Paractinoplanes abujensis: one gene and its partner. The protein of the gene in region 1 interacts with the protein of each later gene in a pairwise test. Links are inferred from orthologs where the notes say so. Each region holds a gene or a part of one and is shown on either strand. Other genes may lie near its edges.

Region 1 (5,480 bases):
CGGGCCCGCGATGTCCTCGCGTTCGAGCAGGAACTCGGCCGCGGCGAGCCAGTTGGGGGCGCTGGTCCACGGCATCCACTGCTTGCCGCCGCCCAGCTTGCCGCCCGCGCCCAGTTTGAAGACCGGCAGCAACCGCTCGACCAGGGTTTCGACGGCGATGCCGGTGCGCAGCAGCACGACCCGGACGCCGGCGTCCTCGGCCGGGCGGGCGGCGGCCTCCCAGACCCGGCACAGGTCGGCCAGGAAGGTGTTGCCCGCGGGCGCCTCCTCGGTGACCGGGTCGTCGCCGGTGTCGCCGTACCACCCGACGGCGGAGGCCTGCAGCAGTGTGTGCGGGCGGTCGCCCTCGGGCAGGTTGCGGATCGCTCGCGCGATCGTGCCGGTGGTGTCGACCCGGCTGGAGCGCAGCTCGCTCTTGTAGCGGGCCGTCCAGCGCTTGCCGCCGACGTTGGCGCCGGACAGGTTGATCACCACGTCGGCCGCCGCGACCAGGTGCGGGTCGAGCTGACCCTGGGCGGGCTGCCAGGTGGCCTCGTCGGCTGCCTGAGCGGGCCGGCGCACCAGCCGGGTCACATCGTGGCCGCTGCCGCGCAGCCGCTCGACGAGGGGCGCGCCGAGAAAGCCGGAGCCGCCGGAGATCAGGATCCGCATGGCTCCCATCATGCCCCGAAGTGAACCCGTTCAAAACGAAGAGAGCGCCCGGGGTGATCCCGGACGCTCCCTGTCGCTGCTGACTGTCAGGCCAGGCCGAGGTCACCCTCGAAGTGCCCGCCCTCGAGACGCTCCTTCAGCGTGACCAGGAAGCGGGCGGCGTCAGCGCCGTCCACGATCCGGTGGTCGTAGCTGAGGGCCAGGTAGACCATCGAGCGGGGCGCGATGACCTCGCCCAGCTCGGGGTCGTTGATGACCACGGCCCGCTTGACCACGGCGCCGGTGCCCAGGATGCCGACCTGCGGCTGGTTGATGATCGGCGTGTCGAAGAGCGCGCCCCGGCTGCCCGTGTTGGTCAGCGTGAACGTGCCACCCGAGATCTCGTCCGGGCCGATCTTGTTGTTGCGGGTGCGGTCGGCCACGTCGGCGATCCGCTTGGCCAGCCCGGCCAGGTTGAGGTCGCCGGCGTCCTTGATGACCGGGACGATCAGGCCCTTCGGGGTGTCGACGGCCATGCCCAGGTGCTCGGCGTCGTGGTAGGTGACCGTGCCGGCCTCCTGGTCGATCGACGAGTTGACCACCGGGTGCTGGCGCAGCGCCTCGACCGCGGCCAGCGCGAAGAACGGCAGGAAGCTGAGCTTCACGCCGTGCTGGGCCTGGAAGTCGGCCTTGGCCTTCTGCCGCAGCTGGGCGATCTTGGTGACGTCGACCTCGACGACCGTGGTGAGCTGGGCCGAGATCTGCAGCGACTCGACCATGCGACGGGCGATCGTCGCGCGGGTGCGGGTCAGCTTCTCGGTGCGGCCGCGCAGCGGGCTCGGCTCGGGCTTGGCCTTGGGGGCCGCCGGAGCCGCAGCGGAGGACACCGGGGCCGAAGCGGCCGGAGCCGGGGCCGCCTTGGCCGCGGCGGCCTTGTCGGCCGCGTCGGTCACGTCCTGCTTGCGGATGCGGCCGCCGACGCCGGTGCCGGTCAGGGTCGACAGGTCGACGCCCTTCTCGGCGGCCAGCTTGCGGACCAGCGGGGTGACGTAGCCGGCGTCGCCGGCGCCGTTCGGGCTGGCCTGCTCGACGCGCGGCTGCGACGGGGCGGGCGGCTCGGCCTTGGCCTCGGCGGCGACCGGGTCCTTGGCCGTCTCGGCCTCGGGGGCCGGGTCGGCGTAGGACTCGCCGGACGGCGCGAAGTCGGGGGCGGGGGCCGACTCGATCTTGGGAGCGGACTGCTGCTGCGGCGCGGGAGCCGGAGCCGGCTTCTCCTCAGCCGGAGCCGGCTTCTCCTCAGCCGGGGCCGGGGCCGCGCCCTCGGCGCCGATGATCGCCAGGTCGGCGCCGACGTCGGCCGTCTCGTCCTCCTGCACCTTGATCTCGAGCACCGTGCCCGCGACCGGCGAGGGGATCTCGGTGTCGACCTTGTCGGTGGAGACCTCGAGCAGCGGCTCGTCGACCTCGACGGAGTCACCGACCGCCTTGAGCCAGCGGGTGACGGTGCCCTCGGTGACGCTCTCGCCGAGCGCCGGCATCTTGACCGCGGTGCCCTCGCCGCTCGACGGCGCGGCGGCCTGGGCCTGCGGGGCCGGGGCCTCCTCCTCGACCGGCTTCTCGGTCGAGGGCTCGGTCGGGGCGGGAGGCTCGGGCTCCTCCTGCTGCTGCTGTTGCGCGGGAGCCGGGGCGGAGGTGCCCGCGTCCTCGCCGTCGCCCGAGATGACCGCGAGCTCGCTGCCGACGTCGGCCGTCTCGTCCTCGCCGACGACGATGCGCGACAGCACACCGGCCGCGGGCGACGGGATCTCGGTGTCGACCTTGTCGGTGGAGACCTCGAGCAGCGGCTCGTCGGCCTCCACCCGCTCGCCCTCCTGCTTCAGCCAGCGAGTGACGGTGCCCTCGGTGACGCTCTCACCCAGCCGCGGCATGGTGACCGATGTCGGCATGTCTCAGAACTCCTTAACCACGTTTTGGTCCGGCTCGGCGTAGATCAGGTGATCAGCTGTGTGCGTGCAGGGGCTTGCCCGACAGGGCCAGGAACGCCTCGCCGAGCGCCTCGTTCTGCGTCGGGTGCGCGTGGACCAGCTGGGCGACCTCCTCCGGGAACGCCTCCCAGTTGTAGATCAGCTGGGCCTCGCCCACCAGCTCACCCATGCGCGCGCCGACCATGTGGACGCCCAGGACCGGGCCGTCGTTGAGGCGCACGAGCTTGACGAAGCCCGCGGTCTTGAGGATCTGGCTCTTGCCGTTGCCGCCGAGGTTGTAGTTGTACGTCGAGACCTTGTCCGCGCCGTACTGCTCCTTGGCCTTGGTCTCGGTCAGGCCGACCGACGCGACCTCGGGGTCGGAGTAGGTGACCCGCGGGATGCCCGCCTCGTCGATCGGGGCCGGGCGCAGGCCCGCGATCTCCTCCGCCACGAAGATGCCCTGCTGGAAGCCGCGGTGCGCGAGCTGCAGGCCGGGCACGATGTCGCCGACGGCGTAGATGTTGCCGACGCCGGTGTGCAGGCGCTCGTTGGTGATGACGAAGCCCCGGTCGAGCGTGATGCCCTGCTGCTCGTAACCCAGGTTGGCCGTCGTCGGGCCGCGGCCGACCGCGACCAGCAGCACCTCGGCCTCGACGGTCTCGCCGCCCGCGATGGTGGCCCGCACGCCGTTGGCGGTGTGCTCGACCTTCTCGAACGGCTTGCCGACCTTGAAGTTGATCTTGCGCTTGCGGAAGGCGCGCTCGACCGTCTTCGAGATCTCCTCGTCCTCGGCCGCGACCAGCCGGGGGAGGGCCTCGATGATGGTGACGTCGGCGCCGAACGACTTCCACACGCTGGCGAACTCGACGCCGATCACGCCGCCGCCCAGCACGATCGCGGAGGACGGCACACGGTCCAGCTTGAGGGCGTGCTCGCTGGTGATGACCCGCTTGCCGTCGACCTCGAGGCCGGGGATGGTCCGCGAGTAGGAGCCGGTCGCCAGGATCACGTTGCGTCCGGTGTAGCGCTTGCCGTCGACCTCGACCGTGTCCTTGCCGACCAGCTTGCCGGCGCCCTGGACCACAGTGATCTTGTCCTGCTTGAGCAGACCCTGCAGGCCCTTGTAGAGACGCGCGACCACGCCGTCCTTGTAGGCGTTGACGCCGGCCATGTCGATGCCGACCAGGTCGGCCTTGACGCCGAACTGCTCGCTCTCGCGGGTCTGGTCGGCGATCTCGGCCGCGTGCAGCAGCGCCTTGGTCGGGATGCAGCCGCGGTGCAGGCAGGTGCCGCCCAGCTCGGCCTTGTCGATCAGCGCGACGGAGAGGTTGAGCTCGGCCGCGCGCAGGGCGGCCGCATAACCACCGCTGCCGGCGCCGAGGATGACGATGTCGAAGGTTCCGCCGTTCGGCTGGCTCACGTTGACTCCAGTGTTCGCGTCGTTGCCATGCGGGTCACACAATGGAAACGGTCACAGTATGTCCACGCCATCTTGTCACTTTGCGAACCGGCCGATGCACTCAGGTTCCCCGCGGCGGCCCTGCTCGACGTACTCTTGCCGCAATTGGACGTGAGGAGCATGGGGTGGCCTGGTTTCGGCGTCGCCAGGAGCCGCGGGCCGCGGCCGGACGGGCTGTTGACCGTGCCGATCTTGAGTATCTCGCGGAGTTCGTCCGCACCCGTCGCGGGGTCGAGGCCTTCATCGAGCCGCGCACCAACGTGACCGAGACCACGGTGTTGCTCGTGGCACACGACGGCGAGTGGACGCGCCGGCGCACCGAGACTCCCGAGATCGCCCGGCGGTGGGCTCATCAGCTGAGCGTTCCCATCTATGACGTGCGGCTCATGGGTTATCCGCAGCGGATGCGCGACTACAACGAGCGCAAGAAGCGCCGTCCCGCTCAGGAAAGCTGACACGGTTCCGGGCGCCGTGCGCCCGGAACCGGCAAGATTTACCCCAACCGGTCGATAACCGACAGAAGCGTACGAACCGGGACGCCCGTGCCGCCCTTCGTCCAGTAGCCGGTGGCCTCGCCCGTGTGGTAGCTCGGGCCCGCGATGTCGATGTGCGCCCACTCGACACCCTCGGCCACGAACTCGCGCAGGAAGACGCCGCCCTGCAGCATGTGCCCGGCCCGGTCGAGGTTCGCGTTCGTCTGGCAGATGTCGGCGATGTCCGACTCCATGCCCTTGCGCACCTCCTCCGGCAGCGGCATCGGCCAGGCCGGCTCGCCGACCTCGTCGCCCGCCGCGCGCACCAGCTCGGTCGCCGCGTCCGAGCCCATCAGGCCCGCGATGCGCTTGCCGAGCGCGATGACCTGGCCGCCGGTCAGCGTCGACGCCTCGAACACGTAGTCGGTGCCGTCGGCGCAGGCCCGGGCGATCGCGTCGCCCAGCACCATCCGGCCCTCGGCGTCGGTGTTGAAGACCTCGACCCGCTTGCCGTTGAACATCGTGATGACGTCGCCGGGGCGGTACGCCGTACCGGACGGCATGTTCTCGGCCATTGCCAGGTAGGCACTGACCGCCACCTTGGGCTTGAGCGCCGCCACGGCCAGCATGGTGGCGCCGACCGCGGCCGCACCGGCCATGTCGGACTTCATCTCCCACATGCCCGCGGCCGGCTTGATGCTGATGCCGCCGGTGTCGAACGTGATGCCCTTGCCGACCAGCGCGACCCGCTTCGGCGACTCGACGCCCTCGGGCACATAGGTCAGCTTGACCAGCCGCGGCGGGGCCTCGGAACCCTGGCCCACGGCCACGATGCCGCCGTAGCCGCCCGCTTTGAGCTCGTCGAAGTCGAGCACCTCGACCTGCAGGCCGGTGCCCTCGGCCGCCGCCACCACGGCGTCCGCGAACTGCGGCGGGCGCAGCGAGTTGGGC
Region 2 (4,278 bases), 860 kb from region 1 along the record:
GCAGCCCGTAGTTGACGCTGACGGACTGGAACTCGGGCGGCGGGGCCGCGGCGGCCGGGGTGTCCGCGGGACGGGTCAGCGGCAGCGCCGCGACGACGGCGAGCGCGAGCGCGGGCGCGGCGAGGTGACGCAGCGCGGCCCGGCCGCGGAAGCGGGGACGGTCCATGATGTTCGGTCTCCCGATCAATGTTGTGAAGTCAACTACGACAGAGTGGTGTATCGATGCGCGTGAGCGCTAGCGCCGCAGGGTCAACAAGGCGACGAATTCTTGTCGGGGGGTCGGCATAGACTTCACCCCGCGATGCGACCTTCTTCTGAGACCCACGACAACGCCCTGTTCGCTGTGCCGTCCACGCGGCCCGAGCAGACGGCGCCGCGCAGGCCGCGGCTCGACCCGGAAGCGCTGCTCACGGGGCTGAACGGCCCTCAGCGCGACGCCGTCACCCACGCCGGTTCGCCGCTGCTGATCGTGGCCGGCGCCGGCTCGGGCAAGACCCGTGTGCTCACGCATCGCATCGCCTACCTGCTCGCCGCGCGCGACGTGCATCCGGGCCAGATCATCGCGATCACGTTCACCAACAAGGCCGCCGGCGAGATGAAGGAGCGGGTGGCCCAGCTCGTCGGCCCCCGGGCCCGGCTCATGTGGGTGTCGACGTTCCACTCGGCGTGCGTGCGCATCCTGCGCGCCGAGCACGAGCACGCCGGTCTCAAGAGCAGCTTCTCGATCTACGACGCCGACGACTCGCGCCGCCTCATGACGCTGGTGATCCGCGAGCTCGACCTCGACCCGAAGCGGTATTCCGCGCGCGGCCTGGCCGCCCAGGTCTCCAACCTGAAGAACGAGCTGGTCGAGCCCGAGGAGTTCAAGGAGAAGGCCAAGGGTCCGGCCGAGCGGGCGGTCGCCGAGGCGTACGAGCTGTATCAGCGCCGCCTCCGGGAGGCGCACGCGCTCGACTTCGACGACATCATCATGACCACGGTCCACCTGTTCCAGTCGCATCCCCACGTCGCCGAGACCTATCGTCGCCGGTTCCGCCACGTGATGGTCGACGAATACCAGGACACCAACCACGCGCAGTACATGCTGGTCAAGGAGCTGGTCGGGACGCAGGGGGGCGACGTCGGGCCGGCCGAGCTGTGCGTGGTGGGCGACGCCGACCAGTCGATCTACGCGTTCCGTGGCGCCACGATCCGCAACATTCTCGAGTTCGAGCGCGACTATCCCGACGCCCGCACGATCCTGCTCGAGCAGAACTACCGCTCGACCCAGACGATCCTGTCGGCGGCCAACGCGGTGATCGACCGCAACACGTCGCGCAAGCCGAAGCGGCTCTGGAGCGACCAGGGCGCGGGCGAGCAGATCGTGGGTTACGTCGCCGACACCGAGCACGCCGAGGCCGACTGGGTGGCCCGCGAGATCGACCGGCTGACCGACCGGGGGGAGATCCGCCCGGGTGACGTGGCCGTCTTCTACCGCACCAATGCGCAGTCGCGGGTCTTCGAAGAGGTGTTCATCCGCGTCGGCCTGCCCTACAAGGTGGTCGGCGGCGTCCGGTTCTACGAGCGCAAGGAGGTCCGCGACGCGCTGGCCTACCTGCGCGCGGTGGTCAACGACGACGACACGGTGAGCATCCGCCGGGTGCTCAACACCCCCAAGCGCGGCATCGGCGACCGGGCCGAGGCGTGTGTCGAGGCACTCTCCAACCGCGACCGCATCTCGTTCGGTCAGGCCCTGCGGCACGCGAAGGACGCGCCCGGCATCGCCGCCCGTTCGGCCAACAGCATCGCCGATTTCGTGCAACTGCTCGACGACCTGCGCACGGCCGCCGCGACGTCACCGCCCGAAGAGGTGCTGGAGATGGTGCTGCAGCGTTCGGGCCTGCTCTCCGAGCTGGAGGAGAGCCTCGACCCGCAAGACCAGGGCCGCGTGGAAAACCTGCAGGAGCTGGTCAGCGTGGCCCGCGAGTACACCGAGCGCGTCGAGGCCCAGGCCGACGAGGACGAGGAGGCCCCGGCGGCCACCCTCGCCGGCTTCCTGGAGCAGGTCGCGCTGGTCGCCGACGCCGACCAGCTGCCCGACGACGACCCCGACCACCAGGGCGTGGTCACGCTGATGACGCTGCACACGGCCAAGGGCCTGGAGTTCCCGGTCGTCTTCCTGACCGGCCTGGAGGACGGCGTCTTCCCGCACACCCGCGCGCTCGGCGACAACAACGAGCTCGAGGAGGAGCGCCGCCTGGCCTACGTGGGCATCACCCGGGCCCGGCAGCGGCTCTACTTGTCCCGCGCGGTCACCCGCGGCGCGTGGGGCCAGCCGCAGTACAACCCGCCCTCACGCTTCACCGATGAGCTGCCGCCCGAGCTGATCCGCTGGGAGCGTACGGCCGGCAACTACACGTCCTGGTCGGGCACGGGTGGTGGCGTCGGCGGCCGCGGCGGGGGAGACCGTTATCGCGGCGGGGGCTTCTCCGGCGGCACGCCGAAGGCACAACAGCTCGCGAGCCGGCTCGGCATCGACGCCAGCAAGTTGTCGACGGCCAGCGAGCTGCCGCAGGCGCCCAAGGTGTCGGCGGGCGACCGGGTCAACCACCAGCGGTACGGCTTGGGCCGGGTGGTCACGGTCGAGGGGCAGGGCCCCGGCGCGCGGGCCCAGATCGACTTCGGCGACCAGGTGATGTGGCTGATCCTGCGGCACGCGCCGATCGAGAAGATCTAGGACAGCGAACAGCCGTCCAGGGTGACGCCGCGCTCGTGCAGCCAGCGCACCGGCTCGATCGGGTTCTTGTAGAAGCCGAGGTGCACCTCGAAGTGCAGGTGCGGCCCGGTGGAGTGACCGGTCGAGCCCTCGTCGCCGATCTGCTGGCCGGCCTCGACCCGCTGCCCCTCGTGCACGGCGATCGCCGACATGTGCCCGTAGTGGGTGAGGTAGCCGTGGCCGTGGTCGATGAGCACGGCGTTGCCGTAGCCCTGGGCTGCGCCCGCGCGCACCACGACACCCGCTCCGGCGGCGAGGATCGGCGAGCCGTCCGGTCCGGCGATGTCGACGCCCGCGTGCAGCCGGCCCCAGCGCGGACCGAAGCACGACGTGACGCGGCCCGCCGGGTTGGGGTTGACCCAGGCCGGGACGACGACGGGCGCCTTGGTCACGACGACGCGCGGCTTGAGCTTGCGGCGGACGCCGGCGGCCTCGCCCTCGGCCGGCGGCTTCCACGGCCCGGTGTCGACGACCGGGTCGGCGACCGTGAGCGACTCTCCGGGCGCGACGCCGGCCACCGGTACGGCCTGTTTGTCGGCGGCGGCTGCGGCGGTGCCACCGGCGATCCCGGTGGCCAGCGCGGCGCCGAGGGCGGCGGTCAGCAGCGTGGCCCGGCCCCGGTCACCGGTGAGGAAGGCGAGGGGCGCCCGGTGGCGGCGGACCTGGGCCCGGCGGTGACGACCGGCGGCACGGGTCTCGTCTTGAAGCGCCACGCGGCACGACCTCCCAGGCAGATATGAGCACCGACATGTGCTTGTCGGCCTGCCTGCAGGATTCGTGAAGAGGAGCCGCCCGGTTCAACCGAGTTGCAACCGCAGAGGTTTGCCGGCCCGTAGGTGGGTACTCCGAGGGTCAGGAGGCGGCGGCCACGCCGGCGAACACCGACTCGACCCGCAGCTTGATGTCGACGCCGCGATCGCGCAGGAACGGGATCGGGTCGGTCGGGGTGCCGTTGACGTGGATCTCGAGGTGCAGGTGCGTGCCGTACGAGGCGCCCGTGTTGCCGACCAGGCCGATCACCTGACCCGCCTTGACCTCGTCGCCCGCCTTGACGAGCAGGCGGCGCGAGTGGGCGTAGATGACCTCGTTGCCCTCGGTGTCCTGGATCGTGATCTGGTAGCCGTAGCCACCGTAGTAACCGGCCTTGGTGACCTTGCCCGCGTGGATCGCCTTGTAAGGCATGCCCTCGGGACCGGCCAGGTCGATGCCGGCGTGCAGCTTGCCCCAGCGAACCCCGTAGGCCGAGGTGAACTGGAAGTCGTCCATCGGGAGCAGCCAGACGTCGGCCGTGGCCTCGTCGGCGCTCACCTTCTGCTTGGTGGCCGAGTCGCGGTTGTTGCTGCGGGAGGCGGCCGAGTCGTCGGCGGCGCGGTCGGCGATGGCCTCGTCGACGGACTGGACGGCGCCGTGGGCCTGCAGGGCCTGCGGGTCGACGTTCTTCTGGTCGGGGAAGTTGGACGCCGCGCCGATCGCGACGACACCGGCACCGGCGAACGCCGCGGTGACTGCGACGGCGTAGCGGC

What was found. The genes of interacting proteins can lie anywhere in the genome.
Region 2: the proteins of lpdA (region 1) and pcrA interact in binary tests that used the Escherichia coli proteins (3 or more experiments, as listed by UniProt). The link is inferred for Paractinoplanes abujensis from one-to-one orthologs.

Annotation. Positions count from the first base shown.
Region 1 is NZ_JACHMF010000001.1:5,061,773-5,067,252, reverse strand. The notes cover bases 1,824-4,762. They hold lpdA (dihydrolipoyl dehydrogenase), read right to left. Parts: upstream 4,018-4,762; coding sequence 2,629-4,017; downstream 1,824-2,628. Other genes in these bases: BKA14_RS22820 (leucyl aminopeptidase), read right to left, coding at 4,550-4,762; BKA14_RS22825 (hypothetical protein), read left to right, coding at 4,182-4,511; sucB (2-oxoglutarate dehydrogenase, E2 component, dihydrolipoamide succinyltransferase), read right to left, coding at 1,824-2,576. In the rest of the region: BKA14_RS22840 (TIGR01777 family oxidoreductase), read right to left, coding at 1-651; more of sucB, read right to left, coding at 738-1,823; more of BKA14_RS22820, read right to left, coding at 4,763-5,480. UniProt on the Escherichia coli protein: Lipoamide dehydrogenase is a component of the glycine cleavage system as well as of the alpha-ketoacid dehydrogenase complexes.
Region 2 is NZ_JACHMF010000001.1:5,917,067-5,921,344, reverse strand. What follows is about bases 1-3,008. They hold pcrA (DNA helicase PcrA), read left to right. Parts: upstream 1-301; coding sequence 302-2,716; downstream 2,717-3,008. Other genes in these bases: BKA14_RS26960 (M23 family metallopeptidase), read right to left, coding at 2,713-3,008; BKA14_RS26970 (bifunctional metallophosphatase/5'-nucleotidase), read right to left, coding at 1-166. Outside these bases: more of BKA14_RS26960, read right to left, coding at 3,009-3,468; BKA14_RS26955 (M23 family metallopeptidase), read right to left, coding at 3,608-4,278. UniProt on the Escherichia coli protein: A helicase with DNA-dependent ATPase activity. Unwinds DNA duplexes with 3'-5' polarity. Translocates on single-stranded DNA with 3'-5' polarity. Initiates unwinding more efficiently from a nicked substrate than double-stranded DNA.